Regions from separate parts of the Streptomyces sp. NPDC030991 genome, predicted to be linked through region 4. Evidence: riboswitches for the same ligand, from Rfam matches in the RefSeq annotation. Region 4 holds a riboswitch; each other region holds the start of a gene.
What was found. Region 4 has a riboswitch for cobalamin ahead of ACZ45E_RS06470 (prenyltransferase/squalene oxidase repeat-containing protein). Riboswitches for the same ligand answer to the same signal wherever they lie in the genome.
Positions count from the first base shown of each region.

Region 1: another riboswitch for cobalamin. It lies ahead of cobN (cobaltochelatase subunit CobN); the one in region 4 lies ahead of ACZ45E_RS06470 (prenyltransferase/squalene oxidase repeat-containing protein).
Region 2: another riboswitch for cobalamin. It lies ahead of ACZ45E_RS25025 (ABC transporter substrate-binding protein); the one in region 4 lies ahead of ACZ45E_RS06470 (prenyltransferase/squalene oxidase repeat-containing protein).
Region 3: another riboswitch for cobalamin. It lies ahead of nicT (Nickel transporter NicT); the one in region 4 lies ahead of ACZ45E_RS06470 (prenyltransferase/squalene oxidase repeat-containing protein).

Region 1 is NZ_JBVIFR010000004.1:186,495-190,688, reverse strand. Features, by position in the region: gene ACZ45E_RS09560 (cobalamin biosynthesis protein CobG) at 1-1,401, opposite strand, end outside; cobalamin riboswitch at 1,461-1,615, shown strand; gene cobN (cobaltochelatase subunit CobN) at 1,652-4,194, shown strand, end outside.
Region 2 is NZ_JBVIFR010000013.1:258,324-262,517, forward strand. Features, by position in the region: gene ACZ45E_RS25020 (FecCD family ABC transporter permease) at 1-795, opposite strand, end outside; gene ACZ45E_RS25025 (ABC transporter substrate-binding protein) at 792-1,847, opposite strand; cobalamin riboswitch at 1,883-2,085, opposite strand; partial or broken gene ACZ45E_RS25030 (nucleotidyltransferase domain-containing protein) at 2,196-2,550, shown strand; gene ACZ45E_RS25035 (arginine deiminase) at 2,558-3,820, opposite strand; gene ACZ45E_RS25040 (basic amino acid/polyamine antiporter) at 3,855-4,194, opposite strand, start outside.
Region 3 is NZ_JBVIFR010000013.1:160,475-164,668, forward strand. Features, by position in the region: gene ACZ45E_RS24580 (CaiB/BaiF CoA transferase family protein) at 186-1,376, opposite strand; gene nicT (Nickel transporter NicT) at 1,453-2,574, opposite strand; cobalamin riboswitch at 2,607-2,826, opposite strand; gene ACZ45E_RS24590 (inorganic diphosphatase) at 2,855-3,280, opposite strand; gene ACZ45E_RS24595 (GNAT family N-acetyltransferase) at 3,453-3,944, opposite strand; gene rho (transcription termination factor Rho) at 3,974-4,194, opposite strand, start outside.
Region 4 is NZ_JBVIFR010000003.1:65,417-69,610, reverse strand. Features, by position in the region: gene ACZ45E_RS06480 (energy-coupling factor transporter transmembrane component T) at 1-594, opposite strand, end outside; gene ACZ45E_RS06475 (SCO2322 family protein) at 599-1,252, opposite strand; gene ACZ45E_RS06470 (prenyltransferase/squalene oxidase repeat-containing protein) at 1,249-2,481, opposite strand; adenosylcobalamin-variant (AdoCbl-variant) riboswitch at 2,587-2,661, opposite strand; gene ACZ45E_RS06465 (flotillin family protein) at 3,089-4,194, opposite strand, start outside.

The DNA of each region.
Region 1 (4,194 bases), on a different contig from region 4:
TCCGGGCCGCCCGATGCAGGCGCCCGTCCTGGCCCAGGGGGACGCGGCATCCGTCACCAGCCCGGCCCGGGCCAGCTCCCCGGCGTCCGCCGCCGTGGCCCCGGGCACCACGATGTCCCGCCAGGGGGTCAACCGGATCTCCCCGGGTGGTAGTCGGGCGGCGAGCGTGGTCAGTGCGGTCCATTGTGGGCCGGTGATGGATCCGAGGGGGGCGGTGACCCGGAGGGCCCGGTCCGTTGCGCGGGGCCCGGAAAATTCAGCCGCTCCGGCTGCTCGCGTGGAGGTGCCGGGTTCGGAAAATTCGGCCTCTCCGGTCGCTCGCGTGGAGGCGCTGGGTCCGGCAAATTCGGCCCCTTCGGCTGCTCGCGTGGAGGTGCCGGGTTCGGCAAATTCAGCCTCTCCGGTCGCTCGCATGGAAGCGCTGGGTTCGGAAAATTCAGCCCCTCCGGCGATTGAGGAGCGGGGTCCGGGGCGGAGCCCCGTGGCCTCGGCGTCGGCGCCGGGTGCGCTCTCGTCGTCGGGTGCGGATGCGTCGTGGCTGGTCGCGCAGTTCCCCGCGCCCCTGGCAGGGTTGACCTCGACCCGGGCGGGAGCGGACGCGTCCCCCGCGCCCCTGACGGGGCTGGTCTCGACCCGGGCGGAAGCGGACGCGCCCCTGACGGGGCCGGCCTCGATCCCCGATTCAGTCAGTCGGGCAGCGACAAGGCGGGCCAACTCGCCCCCGGGCAAGCCGAGTTCGGAGACCCGCCAGACCCGCCGGCCGGCAACCCCCCGCGCCGCCCCGACGAATACCTCGGCCGCGACAACCGCGGCCCGCGCCGCGTCCTCGTACCGCACACGGAACTCCGCGCCCCCGACGGCAAGCACCGCCCCGCCCCCGGCGACCCCGCGCAGCAGCACATCGGGCCCGAGCCCGGCGACATCCCCGCGCCCGTCGTCCAGCGCGAAGAGGAACCGCCCGGAGAGCCCTGGAGTGACGGAACTCGCACAGAGCTCCGCGTCGACCCCGGTCAACCACCCGCGTACGTCGACGAACCCGTCCCCGTCGAGCCCGGACATCGGCGAAGCCACCACGTTGCGGACCCGCTCGTGCGCGGCGGACGGCAGCAGCCCGGCCGCGCCGAGCAGCTGGGCCAGTTCCGCGCCGCACCCCTCGCGCAACCCCCGCACCTGCACATTGCCCCGCGACGTGAGGTGCAGCGTGCCGTCCCCGAGCCGCCGGGCCGCGTCGCCGATGGCCCGCGCCCGCGCCACGTCGAGGACCCCGCCGGGGATGCGGACCCGGGCCAGGAACCCGTCGTCCGCCGCGTGCAGCCGCAGCGCGCCGGGGCAGGCGTCACCCCGGAACGTTCCGGATGTTCCGGGCGTACCGGGATCACCGGGTATGGGGGAGGCGGGCATGCGACGGAGCATACCCACCGTCTGTGACGGGCATCCCGTACCAGGTCACGCCCCCGCCCCGTACGATGAGCCGCGGCGGTCCTGTCCGGCCCGCCGCCATCGCCGCGACGGCGACAGGGGAGGAAGCCCGGTGTGATTCCGGCGCGGTCCCGCCACTGTGAGCCCTCTTACGAGAAGAGGGTGAGCCAGGAACTCCCGCCGTCCAACGACCACCCGGGGCGCGGACACCCCGAGGAAGGCCAGACGACGCATGCCCCAGCACCCCACGGAGCTCACGCAGCCCGCTCAGCCGTCGCGGATCCTGCTCCTGTCGACATCCGACACGGACCTGCTCAGCGCCCGCGCGGCGAACGCCGCCCACGCCGCCCACGCCGCGGACACCACCGACGCCGCGGTCACGTACCGCTTCGCGAACCCCTCCCGGCTGGACGTCGAGACCGAGCTGCCGGAGCTTCTCGACGGAGTCGGCCTCGTCGTCGTACGGCTCCTCGGCGGGGTGCGCGCCTGGCAGGACGGCATCGACCGGCTGACCGCCGCCGGGCTGCGGCTGGTGCTGCTCAGTGGTGAACAGGCGCCGGACGCCCAGCTGATGGCGGCCTCCACGGTCCCCGTCGGCATCGCCGCCGAGGCCCACAAGTACCTGGCGCACGGCGGCCCGGCCAACCTGGCCCAGCTGGCCCTCTTCCTCTCCGACACGGTGCTGCTCACCGGCCACGGCTTCGAACCGCCGGCGCCCGCGCCGACCTGGGGCCCGCTGGAGCGCGCCGCGTCCACCGCCGACGGCCCGACGGTCGCCGTGCTCTACTACCGCGCCCACCACATGAGCGGCAACACGGCCTTCGTGCACGCCCTCTGCGACGAGATCGAGCGCGCCGGAGCCCGCCCCCTCCCCCTGTACGTGGCGTCGCTGCGCGCCCCCGAACCGGGGCTGATCGACGCCCTGCGCCCCGTCGGCGCCATCGTGACGACGGTCCTCGCGGCCGGCGGCACCCGCCCCGCCGAGGCGAGCGCGGGCGGCGACGACGAGTCGTGGGACGCGGGCGCCCTCACCCAGCTCGACGTGCCGATCCTCCAGGCCCTGTGCCTGACCTCGTCCCGCGCGGACTGGGCGGAGAACGACGAGGGCGTCTCACCGCTCGACGCCGCGAGCCAGATCGCGGTGCCGGAGTTCGACGGACGCCTCATCACCGTCCCGTTCTCCTTCAAGGAGATCGACGAGGACGGCCTCCCCGCGTACGTCGCCGACCCCGAGCGCGCCGCCCGCGTCGCCGGGATCGCCGTCCGCCACGCCCGCCTGCGTCACATCCCGGCGCGGGAGAAGAAGCTGGCCCTCGTCCTGTCCGCGTACCCGACCAAGCACTCCCGGATCGGCAACGCGGTCGGCCTGGACACCCCCGCCTCCGCGATCGTCCTGCTCAAGCGCCTCATCGAGGAGGGCTACGACTTCGGGGACACGGCCGAGATCCCCGGTCTCGCCTCCGGCGACGGCGACGAGCTGATCCGCGCGCTCATCGACGCGGGCGGCCACGACCAGGAGTGGCTCACCGACGAGCAGCTCGCACGCAACCCCGTACGCATCCCGGCCGCCGACTACAAGCGCTGGTACGCGACGCTGCCGCAGGAGCTGCGCGACGGTGTCGAGCGGCACTGGGGCCCGCCGCCCGGCGAGATGTTCCTCGACCGCTCCCGCAACCCCGAGGGCGACATCGTCCTCGCGGCCCTGCGCCGCGGCAATCTGCTCGTCCTCATCCAGCCGCCGCGCGGTTTCGGCGAGAACCCCATCGCGATCTACCACGACCCCGATCTGCCGCCCTCGCACCACTACTTGGCGGCGTACCGCTGGATCGCGGCGTCCTCGGCCGACGGCGGGTTCGGCGCCGACGCGATGATCCACCTCGGCAAGCACGGCAACCTGGAGTGGCTGCCCGGCAAGAACGCGGGCCTCTCCGCCGCCTGCGGGCCGGACGCCGCCCTCGGCGACCTGCCGCTCGTCTACCCGTTCCTCGTCAACGACCCCGGCGAGGGCACCCAGGCCAAGCGCCGCGTGCACGCCACACTCATCGACCACCTGGTGCCGCCGATGGCGCGCGCCGACTCCTACGGCGACATCGCCCGCCTGGAGCAACTCCTCGACGAGCACGCCCAGATCGCCGCCATGGACCCGGCGAAGCTCCCGGCGATCCGGGCCCAGATCTGGACCCTCATCCAGGCGGCCAAGCTCGACCACGACCTGGGGGTCGAGGACCGCCCCGAGGACGAGGGCTTCGACGAGTTCATCATGCATCTCGACGGCTGGCTCTGTGAGATCAAGGACGCCCAGATCCGCGACGGCCTGCACGTCCTCGGCCAGGCCCCGGCCGGCGCCGGCCGCGTCAACCTCGTCCTCGCCATCCTGCGCGCCCGCCAGATCTGGGGCGGCAACCAGGCCCTGCCGGGGTTGCGGGAGGCGCTGGGCCTGGACGAGTCCGCGGCGACGCGCACCGATGCGGATGCGGCCGAGGAGTCGGCCCGGGTACTGGTGGAAGCCATGGAGGCGGCCGGCTGGGACCCGGGCGCGGTGTCGGACGCGGTGGCGTCGGCCGGCCTCACGCCACGGGGCTCCGCCCCGGACCCCGCTCCTCAATCGCCGGAGGGGCTTGATTCGCCCGCCCCGGACCTCGCTCCTCGAACGCCGGAGGGGCTTGATTCGCCCGTCCACCAGATCCTCGACTTCGCCGCCCGCGAGGTCGTCCCGCGCCTGGACGGGACCACCGCCGAACTCGACAACTCCGTACGCGCGTTGGAGGGCCGCTT
Region 2 (4,194 bases), on a different contig from region 4:
GAAGCCGATCGCCCCGGCCGCGCTGACCAGCGCCGCCGTCAGCAGCGCCGTCACGCAGAGCAGGACGAGCCGGGTGCGGGCCACGTGCACGCCGAGCGCGGCGGCCGCCTCCTGTCCGAAGGCGAACGCGTCCAGGGTCCGGCCGTACCCGAGGCAGACGGCCAGCGCCACCACCAGCACCGCCAGGCACAGCCACACCTCGCTCCAGCCGACCCCGCCGAGCGAGCCCAGCAGCCAGAACAGGACGCCGCGCGTCGTCTCCGCGTCGGCCGCCGTCAGCACCACGAACGAGGTCAGGGAGGAGAACAGCTGCATCGCGGCGACCCCGCACAGCACCACCCGGTCGGTCGTGCCGCCCAGCACGTGGCTGAGGAGCAGCACCAGCGCGAACGAGACGAGCGCCCCGACGAACGCCCCGCCCGACACCGAGAGGGCGCCGCCGCCCAGGCCGAGCACCACCACGAGGACGGCCCCGGTGGAGGCCCCCGAGGAGACGCCGAGCACGAACGGGTCGGCGAGGGGGTTGCGCAGCAGCGCCTGGAGGACCGTGCCGCACACCGCGAGCCCCGCCCCGCAGACCGCGGCGAGCAGGGTGCGCGGCAGCCGCAGGTTCCACACGATGCCGTCGCGGATCGGGGAGAGGTCCGTGGTGCCCCAGCCGAGCCGGGCGCCGACCGCCGACCACACGTCACCGACGCGGATGTGCGCCGGGCCGATGGTGATGGCCACGGCGACCGAGGCGCAGAGCGCGGCGAGGGCCGCGGCCCAGTACAGGGCGGGCCGGACCGTGGTCACCTGTCGAGACCGAACTCGCGCAGCGCCGCGGCCACCTTCTCCACACCGTCGACGGTGCGGATCGTCGGGTTCATCGCCTGGCCGCTCAGCAGCACGTACCGCTTCTCGCGGACCGCGGTCATGTTCCTGGTGACCGGGTCGGACTCCAGGAACCTGATCTTCTGCGCGGCGGACTCCGCGGACTGTGAGCGGCGCGTCAGGTCGCCGATGACGAGGACGTCGGGATCGCGGTCCGCGACGGTCTCCCAGTTGATCTGCGGCCACTCCTCGTGCGTGTCGTCGAAGACGTTGCGCACGCCGACTTCCCTGGTGACGATGCCAGGGGCGCCGCAACAGCCCGCCATGTACGGCGAGTCGGAGTTGGCGAACCAGTACAGGACGCTCACACCGTCGGCGTCGATCCCCGAAGTGGCCTTCCGCACCCTGGACTTGAGCTGTGCGACGAGCTTCTCGCCGCGCTCCGCCACGTCGAAGATCCGCGCCAGATCGCGTATCTCGCCGTATACCGTGTCCATGGACAGCGCGCTGCTGCGGACGCCGTCGCCATCGCCGCTGTTGTCCTTGCCGGCGCAGTCGGCGGGGGAGAGGTAGGTGGGCACGCCGAGCTTCTCGAACTGCTCGCGCGGTGCCACCCCGCCCTTGCCGAGGGTGTACGTGAAGGAGGCCGTGGCGAGATCCGGCTCGGCGTCCAGGACCTTCTCGAACGACGGATACCGGTCGGCGAGCCGTGGCACCTTCGCGTTCGCCTTCGCCAGCCCCTCCAGGACCGGGTCGGTCCACGTCGCGGTCCCCACCATCCGGTCCGCGAGACCGAGCGAGAGCATGATCTCCGCCGACCCCTGATCGAGGGCGACGGCCCGGCGCGGGGCGTGCGTGACGTGCACCCGCGTGCCGCAGTTGTCGAGGGTGACGCCGGACCCGGCGCCGCCCGCGCGGTCCGCGGTGCCGGCGCCGCCGCATGCCGTGAGCAGCAGCGCGCCCGCCAACAGCGGGGCCAGGCGGGCGACGTGACGTGCGAACAGCACGGAACTTCCTCTTCGTCCAGGGCCCATACGCGGAGCCGGCCTACGGTTCACCCCCGGCCGGGTGTCGGTCCCGGAGGCCGCCAGCAGGTCTTCGGACTCGGGATCGTCCGGACGAAGCGCCTTCCCGAACCGGTACCCGGCTCAGTGGCAGTGGCTCCGCCCGTCCCCCTCACCGCTGCGCGTCAGCTCCGGACTTCCACCGGATTCCCTGACCCGTACGCGTTCGAGAACGCACAAAGGTACGACTGGCCTCCGGAACGTATCACGGGCGTGACCAGCCGCTGACGGGCGGTACCGGCAGGTCAGGGGGTGGCGCGCCGCGCGGCGGGGATAAATCGTTCGCCGCTCCTGGCGTGGGCCCCTACCCTGCGTCGGATGATGACAGCGGACGACGTGCGGGCCGTCCTCGCCCTGCTGCGGCAGCCGGGGTGGACGTGTGGATCGGGGGCGGCTGGGGCATCGACGCCCAGATCGGCTCGGAGAGCCGGGAGCACCGCGATCTCGACCTGATGCCGCCGACGGCTCCGCCCGGCAGGCGTCCTTCGATCCGCAGCGGCCGTTCACGTACCCGGCGGACGCCTTCGTCACCGGTACGGTCGCGGGGGAGCGCGTGCCCTGCCTCTCCGCCGAGCAGCAGGTCCGTTTCCACCAGGGGCACGAGCCCGCCGACCGCGACCGGCACGACATGGCGCGGTTGCGCCACGCCTTCGGGACCGCCACCCGCTCCTGACCGCCCGTCAGAAGGCCACGGGCTCACGGATGATGGGGCACGTCATGCAGTGACCGCCGCCCCGGCCGCGGCCGAGTTCGGCGCCGACGATGGTGACGACCTCGATACCCGCCTTACGCAGCAGCGCGTTGGTCTGGGTGTTGCGGTCGTAGGTGACGACGACCCCCGGCTCCAGGGCGACCGCGTTGTTGCCGCTGTCCCACTGCTGGCGCTCGGACGCGTACACGTCACCGCCGGTCTCGATCACCCGGAGTCCTGGCAGCCCGAGCCCCTTCGCGACGACGTCGACGAAGGGCGTCGACCCCTCGTCGGTGATGTGCAGGCCGGGCGCCCTGTCGCTCGGGCGCAGGGAGAACGTGTGCACCGAGTCCATGATCCGCGGGTAGAGCGTCACGATGTCCCGGTCGGCGAACGTGAAGACGGTGTCCAGGTGCATCGCCGAGCGCAGCCTCGGCATCCCGGCGACGATGACGTGCTCGGCCGCGCCCGCCGCGAACAGCGCGGCCGCGACCTGGGTGATGGCCTGCCGCGAGGTGCGCTCGCTCATGCCCATCAGGACCACTCCGTTGCCGACGGGCATGATGTCACCGCCCTCGAACGTGGCCTGGCCCCAGGCGAGTTCGGGGTCGCCCCACCACACCGTCGAGCCGGTGAAGTCCGGGTGGAACCGGTAGACCGCCTTCATCAGCAGCGTCTCGTCGTGCCGCGCGGGCCAGTACAGCGGGTTGAGCGTGAGGCCGCCGTAGAGCCAGCAGGTGGTGTCGCGGGTGTAGAGCGTGTTGGGCAGCGGCGGCACCAGGTACTCGCGTACGCCGGTCGACTCGCGCGCCATCGACACGTACGCGGAGCGGTACTCGTCGGGCAGGTCGGTGGTGGCGAGACCGCCGATGAGGAACTCGGCGAGCCGCCGCGGCTCCAGCGTCTCCAGGAAGGCGCGGGTGTCGTCGATGAGTCCCACCCCCACCTGATTGGCGACGATCTTGCGGTCCAGGAGCCAGGACTTCGCCTCCGGGATCGCCATGGTCTGCGCGAGCAGGTCGTGCAGCTCGACCACGTCGATGCCGCGCCGCCGCAGCTCGGCGACGAAGTCGGCGTGGTCGCGCTGGGCGTTCTCCACCCACATCACGTCGTCGAAGAGCAGGTCGGCCGAGTTGGTCGGGGTGAGCCTGCGGTGCGCGAGTCCCGGCGCGCAGACGAGGACCTTGCGCAGCCGGCCCACCTCGGAGTGGACGCCGTACGCGGCGGACGCGGGGGAGTCGTGGTCGGTCACGGGGAGCCTCCGGGGCTTGACGGGATGACGGGTCTCACAGGCTGATCCAGCCGGCGGCCAGGGCGGCGACGCCGAGCACGGCGCCGATGACGGAGACGGCGAGAACGACGCGTTCGCGCGGGGAGAACAGGCGTCTGCCCTGCTCCCTGCGGGCCATGACGAACAGGATCGTGGCCGGGGCGTAGAAGACGAAGGAGACGAGGACGAACTTCAGCCCGGCGGCGTACAGCATGAACGCCGTGTAGAGCGTGGCGACGGCCGCGACGGTCAGCTCGCGCGTCGAGGTGCGCCCACCCTCCGTGCGCCGGTCGGCCCGGGCCCCGATGCGCACGGCGAACCCGGCCGCCAGCAGGTACGGGATCAGGGAGAGGGCG
Region 3 (4,194 bases), on a different contig from region 4:
CGTCACCGGGCCCGCCGTCCGCAGCTCCCCCTCGTGCGGGCGGCGGGCCCGGGTGCCTCGACCATGCGCCGCGGCGGGAGAGCGAGGGCACGGGAGGCTCTGCGCAGCAGCATCTCAGTGAGGGCCTTCGCCGGGAGCGGGCCGAGTGACCCTTGTGAGGGGCCGAACGGCCCCATTCGCGCCCCTCAGAACGCCCCCGCCGCCCGCAGTTCCCGGATCGCCGTCGCGTCGTAGCCGAACTCCTCCAGCACCGCCTCCGTGTGTTCCCCGACCGCCGGGACGGGGTCCATCCGGGGGCGGACGCCGCGCAGGGTCGCCGGCGGGACGAGCGCCCGGACGGGGCCGCCCGGGGTGCTGACGTCGCGCCACCGGTCGCGGCCGGTCAGGACCGGGTGGTCCAGGAAGTCGGTGACGGTGTTGAGGCGGGCGTTCGCGACCTTGGCCTGTTCCAGCAGGGCGACCGCTTCCCCCGCGTCGAGTTCGGCGAAGCGCGCCGTGACGATCGCGTCGAGTTCGGCGCGGTGCGCGACCCGGGCCGAGTTGCGGTGGAAGCGCCGGTCCTCGGCCAGCCCGGCGTCGCCGAGGAAACCGGCGCAGAAGGAGGCCCACTCCCGTTCGTTCTGGACGGCCAGCAGGACCGTGCCGCCGTCCGCCGCCGCGTAGGGACCGTAGGGCGCGATCGTCGCGTGCGCGGCGCCGACCCGCTCCGGCTGGCGGCCCGAGTACGCGGTGTAGTACGCGGGGTAACCCATCCACTCCGCGAGCGCCTCGAACAGCGACACCTCCACCGCGCGCGCGACGCCCGTGTCCCGGCGCTCGTACAGGGCGGTGAGGATGCCCGAGAACGCGTACATGCCGGCCGCGATGTCGGCGATCGCGATGCCGACCTTGGCGGGCGCGTCGGGCGCGCCCGTCACCGACACGACACCCGTCTCGCACTGCACCAGCAGGTCGTACGCCTTGCGGTGGGACCACGGCCCGTCGCTGCCGTAACCGGAGATGTCACAGACGATCAACGACGGGTGACGCTCCGCCAACTCCGGTGCGGTCAGGCCGAGTCGGGCCGCTGCGCCGGGCGCCAGATTCTGCACGAAGACGTCCGCCCCGGCGAGCAGCCGCTCCAGGGCCGCGCGCCCGCCGTCCGTCTTGACGTCGAGCGTCACCGACTCCTTCGAGCGGTTCAGCCACACGAAGTGGCTGGACTGGCCGTGCACGGTCTCGTCGTAGCGGCGCGCGAAGTCACCGTCGCCGGGCCGCTCGACCTTGATCACCCGCGCCCCCAGGTCGGCCAGCTGGCGCGTGGCGAACGGCGCGGCCACCGCCTGTTCCAGGCTGACGACGGTGACGCCCGCGAGGGGCAGGGGGGCGGTGCTCATACGGGTTCCTCCGTGCTCGGTCCGTCTCGTCGTGCCATCGTGCCGTCCTGCCGTCGCAACGCCCCGCGGCGGAGGGTCAACCGCCCTCGGCGACCCGCGCCGACCAGCGCTGTTCGACCCGCGCGAGCCGCCAGTAGGCGATCGCCGCCGCCCACACGAGCACGAACAGGCCGACGATGACATAGCCGACGTTGTCCAGGTCCAGGCCCGCTATCCAGCCGGTCACCGCGTCGGTCAGCGAGAGCTTCTCGTGCAGGACGCCGACGAGCTCGATGGTGCCGATGAAGAACGCCACCGCGATGGAGAGACCGGTGATGGTGAGGTTGTAGAACACCTTGCGCACCGGGTTCGAGAACGCCCACTGGTACGCGAAGTTCATGAACGTCCCGTCGAGCGTGTCGAACAGGCTCATGCCCGCGGCGAACAGCAGCGGCAGGCACAGGATCGCGTACCAGGGCAGACCCGCCGCCGCGCCGCTGCCGGCCATCACCATCAGGGTCACCTCGGTCGCCGTGTCGAAGCCCAGGCCGAAGAGGAAGCCGAGCGGGTACATCTGCCCCGGCCGGGTGATCGACCGGGTGAAGCGGCCGAGGATCCGGTTCATGAACCCCCGGGAGTCCAGGTGCTGTTCGAGCTCCCGTTCGCTGTACGTGCCTTCGCGCATCGCCCGGAAGACCTTCAGGATGCCCAGCAGGGCCACGAGGTTGAGGGCGGCGATGAGGTACAGGAACGTACCCGAGACAGTGGTGCCGACGACGCCGAGGATCTGGTGGGTGCGGGACTCGTCGTTCAGGAGGATGCCGGCGAGGGCCGCGCCGCCCGCGACCAGCGCGGCCATCGCGACGACCACGCTGGAGTGGCCGAGCGCGAACCAGAAGCCCACGGAGACGGGGCGCTTGCCGTCCGCCATCAGTTTGCGGGTGGTGTTGTCGATCGCGGCGATGTGGTCGGCGTCGAAGGCGTGCCGCATGCCGAGCGTGTACGCGGTGACGCCCAGGCCGATGCCGAAGGCCTTGTCGCCGACCTCGTAGTGCCGGGGGACGACGAGGAGGAACAGTACGCCGAACGCGACGACGTGCAGCGCCGCGATCACCGTGATGAGACCCGCTGTGCGCACGGTGTCCTCACGGCGCCAGCGGAAGGTGGGCTCGGGGTGCGGGCCGGTGGGCCGCGCAGGGGAGTTCCCGGGCAGGGTCATGCCTTGATCACGCTCCAGCACCTCGTGGAATCACTTCGTGAGATGCCGCGGCCGGTCTCCTGGCTTACGGGCGTGCCCCGCCGCTCCTGCCTTCCCAGCTGCCTCGCGACAGCCAGTGGCCCGGTGGAGCGGCGTGGTCCCCGCCGGCCCGAGGGCGGCGGAGAACCCGATCACAGTGGCGAGGGCCGCTCCGGACTTGACCCTTGCGGGCCGTCACCGGTCTTCCCGAGCACCACGGCCCGCCCACCATAGACGACGCCTCCCCGGGCGCCGCGGGCGGCTACCGTTGCCGGCGCCCGCGCGCCCGCTCGATCTCCTCGTAGGCCTTGTCCCGGCCCTCCCAGTGGGAGCCCTCCACCGACTTGCCGGGCTCCAGGTCCTTGTAGACCTCGAAGAAGTGGGTGATCTCCAGGCGGTCGAACTCGGGGATGTCCTCGATGTCCTGGATCGAGGCGTGGCGCGGATCGTGGGCGGGGACGCAGAGGACCTTCTCGTCCGGGCCCTTCTCGTCGCTCATCACGAACATGCCGATGGCCCGGCACTCGATGGTGCAGCCCGGGAACGTCGCGTCGGCGGTGAGCACGAGCGCGTCCAGCGGGTCGCCGTCGCCGCCGAGCGTGCCGTCGACGTAGCCGTAGTCCGCGGGGTACTGGGTCGAGGTGAACAGCATCCGGTCGAGCCGGATCCGCCCGAGCTCGTGATCCATCTCGTACTTGTTCCGGGAGCCCTGCGGGATCTCCACGATCACGTCGAACGCGTCGCCGCGCGTCTCGCTGCCGCCCAATGTGGCCTCCTTGCCGCATTGCCGCCCGCTCGAATGCACCGAGTGTGCGCCGTGCGCGGCGCGGGCGGAACCCCCGTGACCGTGGCGGAGCTACTCAGCGCGTGGGGGAGATGGGGAAGACGAGTTCGGGGCGGTCCCAGGCGACGGCCGGCGGGTACGCGGCGGCGGTGCCGGTGCGCAGGGCGCCCATGCCGCGGTAGAAGCCCTCGGCGGGCGGATGCGAGACGACGCGCACGTGGTCGAGGCCCGCGCGGGCGGCCTCCTCGCGCATGTGCGCGACGAGCAGGCGCCCGATGCCCAGACCCTGCGCGTCGTTCGCGACGAACATCAGGTCCAGCTCCGGCGGGGCGAGGACCAGGGAGTAGAAGCCGAGCACGCGGTCGTCGGCCCGGCCGGCCGCGACGAAGACCCGGTGCGCCTCGATGTAGTCGGGCCCCACGCGGTAGCCCGCGACCATCGCGGCGTAGGGGCCCTCGTAGGCGCGGGAGCCGCGCACGAGCCGGGTCAGGCGCTTGGCGTCGCGCGCGGTGGCCCGGCGCAGGGTGACGGCGGGACCGTCGCCGGGGCGCGTAACACTCGGAGTCATACTGCGAGTATCACGTATCCGGGGCGGCGTCAGCTCGTGGGGAGCGTCGAGTGGACCTGGCGCAGGAACGCCGCGTTGTCGGGGGTGCGGCGCAGGGTGTCGAGCAGTGTCTCGTAGGAGGACTGGCCGTCCCTGTTCTGGAAGGCCCGGCGCAGACCGCGTACGCCCGCCGACTCGGCGGCGGACAGCAGGAGTTCCTCGCGCCGCGTGCCGGACGGGGTGATGTCGACGGCCGGGTGGACGCGGCGGG
Region 4 (4,194 bases):
CATGCCCTTGTCCGGGCGGCCGCGCAGCCGTCGGGCCGCGCGCAGCCTGCGTACGTCGGCGATCAGGTTCGGGGCGAACGTCATGGCCACCACGACGGCGACCCCCGCCTCGTACAGCGCGCCCGGCAGCGACTTGAGGAGGCGGGAGGGGGAGGCGAGGGCGTTCGCCGCGCCCACGCAGACGAGGAGCGCGGCCAGCTTCAGACCGTCGTAGAACGCGAACGTCAGGCCCTCCAGCGTGACCTTGCCGCCGATCCGCACCCCCTGCGCCCAGTCGGGCAGCGGCACCTCGGGCAGCGTGAACAGCAGATGCGTGCCGGGGATCGGCGAACCCAGGACCGTGGCGAAGACCAGGCGGATCCCGATCACCGCGAGGCCCAGCTTCACGAACGCCCCGTACGAACGCGCCCACGGCGCCTCGGTCCGCCGCGCCGCCACCACGTATCCGGCGACGCCGATCAGGAGAGCCAGCAGCAGCGGGTTCGTGGTGCGGGAGGCCGCCGTGCCGAGGCCGAGCGCCCAGAGCCACCAGGCGCCCGGATGCACGGCGTTGGAACGGTGGGCCTGTGGGGCCCGCAGCGTACGGCCGGTCATCGCGTCAGCCGCGGCGGCGCTTGGCCTGCCAGATCGCGCCGACGCCGAGCGCGGCGACGACGACGACACCGGCGATGACACCGACGGACGGACCGGCGGGGGAGGGCTTCGCCGGAGAGGTGTCCGCGGCCTCGCCGGACCCGGCGAACTCCTTGGTCACCTGCTCGCCGCAGCCCGTCCGCGGGTACCCGGATACGGCGCACAGCAGCGCGTTGCTGTTGTAGCGCAGCGGCTTCGCGACGGAGGCGAGCGCGTCGGCGGTGGTGGCGTCCTCGCCGACCCGCGCGCAGGCCGTGCGGAGCTTCGGCGGGGTCTCGCCGCCCGGCGCGTCCTGCGCGGTGCCGGGGTCGATGACGAGGGCGACGCGCTTGTCGCCGTCCCTGGCCGGGGTGCCGGCGCAGATGGCGGTGAAGTCGGCGGTGCCGCGCGGCTGCGTGGCGTCCTTGGTGTCCGCGCTCACCGCGAACCGGAACCCCTGTACGTCACCGTCGGACGGCGTGGTCCCGGACGGGCCCAGCGACGCGTACGTCCAGGACCCGCCGTCCCGCTCCCAGAACGACCAGTACCGGTACCCCGCGGCCTGCGCCGGAGCCGCCGTGAGCGTGAGCAGCGCGAGCAGCAGGCCGAGTATGAGCCCGGCCGTCCCCCTGCGGGTCACAGCTGCTGCTTCTTGCGGCCGCTGAGCAGGAAACCGGCGCCTACGGCGGCGACGAACATGACGCCGACGATCCACCAGGTGCCGAAGCCGCCGCCGTCGCTCTCGTCGTCCTTCTTCTCGCCGTCGTCGGCGGACTTCGCGGAGGCGGGCGCGGGGCCGGTCTTGTTCAGGGCGCTCACCAGGTCGGTGCCGCCGAAGTCGCGCGGGTCGTTGCCGGTGGCGTGCGCGGCGAGGATCAGCTGGGCGTAGGCCGCGGGCCCGGACTGCGCGGCCCAGCCCTTGGCGTTCTTCTCCAGCCAGGCGTAGGGGTCCTTCGTGTACTTGATGCCCTCCGCGGCGGCGACGGCGGCGACCGCGTCGGCGGTGTTGCCGTAGTCGGGCTGGTCCTCGGCGCCGGCCAGCTGGGACTTCAGGTAGAGGTGGGTGGAGAGCTGGTTCTGGAGGTAGACGGCGCCGTTGTGCGCGATGTCCTCGGGCGCCCTGCCGTCCTCGCAGGTGTACGCGTCCGGAGCCTTGCCCTTGCCGGGTGCGAAGCCGGTGCCGAGCGCGCCGAGGACACCGGCCGCGGTGGCGTCGGCGTTGGCCGCGAGCCTGCCCTTCTTGTCGGGCTGGTAGGCGAGGGCCCCGGCGCTCTTGCCGTCCGAGCAGGGCAGGGCGAACGAGGCGAGGGCGTCCAGGCCGGACTTGCCGGGGCCCGACGTCACGTCGGCCGGCTTCTGGCCCGCGGCGGCGAGCGCGCCGAGCACGACGGAGGTGGAGTTGGCGTCGCTGGCGCCGCCGGGGTTGTAGCCCCAGCCGCCGTCACCGTTCTGGTTCTTCTTCAGCCAGTCGACGCCCTTGGCGACCTCGCCGTCCCGGCCACCGACCGCGGCCAGGGCCTGTACGGCGGCGGCGGTGCTGTTGCTGTCCAGGGCCGTCTTGGCGTCGCACGCCGCGCCGGGCCGGGCGCGGAACGCCGCGAAGCCGCCGTTCTCGCACTGCTGCCCGGCGAGCCAGGCGATGGCCTTCTCCGCCGGCTTCACCCCGGCCGTGTCCTGGGCGACGAGGGCGAGGGACTGCCGCCACACGCCGTCGTAGGTGGGGTCGGACTTTCCGTAGAGGCCCGACGGCACGACGGCCTTCGGGGAGGGGGAGGCACTGTCCGCACCCTCTGCGAACGCGGCCTGCGCGCTCACGGCGCCGATCACGACGGTCGCGGCGACGAGCGCGGCGGTGCGGCGAATGTTCATGGTGGGGCGGGTGCCTCTCCCTGCGGGGGACCCGGGCGGCACGGCACACACAGGCACCGGGCGGCTCCGGTTCCGTATGCCTCGACGGTCCTGAGCCGATCATGACGCGCCCGAGGCATTCCGGCTTTCACGGCTGCGGGATCAGCGCCGGACTCACACCGGCTTCCCCTCGCACGCGCGTATGACGACCCGCCCACTGTACCGGCCACCCGCTCCCACCCCCGAGAGAGCGAAAGCGCCCCCGCGCGAACCCAGCCCCGCCAGGGGCGAGAGGCACATCCAGCGCCGAACCGAACCCTGCAAGGGGCGCGAGGAACGGCGCGAGCAACCACGACGCACCTGCACCCGCCGAGCAGCCCCCGCCCGCACGGCGAGAGGCCCCCCGCCCGCAGGACGAGAGGCACATCCGGCGCCGAACCGAGCCCCGTAAGGGGCGCGGGGAACGGCGCGAGCAACCACCGCGGACCCGCACCCGCCGAGCAGCCCCCACCCGCACGGCGAGAGCCCCCTGCCCGGGCCGGGGCCCGAGCACACACGACGCCCCGCCGGCCGGCGAGAGGCGCCGGCGAGACAAACCCCGCCCCTCCCGCCCGCCCCAGCGAAGGCGTCACCGAACGTCGACGGGCCCGTCATCGCCCGCCCGAGGCGCCGGCGCCGGCGCCCCCAGATACCGCTCGATCACCGCACCCGGCGCCGCCGTCCCCTCCTGCCCGCTCAGGTTCTTGCGGACCGAGTCGAGAATGGTCAGGCCCTGCCCGACGAGCCCGGCGGCGATCTCGCCGAGCCCGTCCGCGCCGTTCAGGACGTTCACGTTCGCCCCGGCGAGCCCCGCGGACGCCTCCTTCACGATCTGCGGCAGCTGGTCGATGAGCATGCGGTCGAGGGCGACCCGGTCGTACGACGCGGCGGCCTCCGCCTGGATCTTCATGCGCTCGGCCTCGGCCAGCGCCAGGACACGGATGCGCTCCGCGTCCGCCTGGGCGGGCTTCACGATCTCCGCGATGAGCTGCTTCTCGCGCAGTTCGGCCTGCTTGAGGGCGAGTTCGGTCTGTGCGGCCAGCACTTCCTGCTGGGCGCGGGCCAGCGCCAGCGGACCCGCCTGCTCGGCCTCGGCCTTGGCGCGGTCCACCTGGGCGCTGTACTCGGCCTGCACGACCGCGGTCTGCCGCGCGAACTCGGCCTGCATCCGGGCCGCCGCCTGCTCCGCCTCCGTGGACGCCTGTGTGGCCTGGGCCTGGGCGATCTGCGCGGCCCGCCGGATGTTGGCCTTGTGCGGCTGCGACATGGCCTCGATGTACCCGGTGTCGCCGTCGTCGATGGACTGGATCTGGAGCGAGTCGACGTGCAGGCCGATCTTGGCCATCTCGGACTTCGACGTGTCCAGTACCTCGGTGGCGAGCTTCTGTCGCTCGGTGACGATCTCCTCGACGGTCATCGAGCCGATGATGGACCGCAGATGGCCGGCGAAGATCCGCCCGGTCAGGATGGACATCTGGTCCTGGTCGGAGAGGAACCGCTGGCCGGCGTTGACGATCGACTCCTGGTCGTTGCCGACCTTGAAGGCGATGACGGCGCGCACGGTCAGGGCGATGCCCTGCCGGGTCACGCACTTCTCCACCACTTCCGCCTCGCTCATGGCGAGGGAGAGGAAGCGGGTCTTGCGGAACACGGGCAGGACGAACTTCCCGTGCCCGGTGACGACGCGGAACGGCG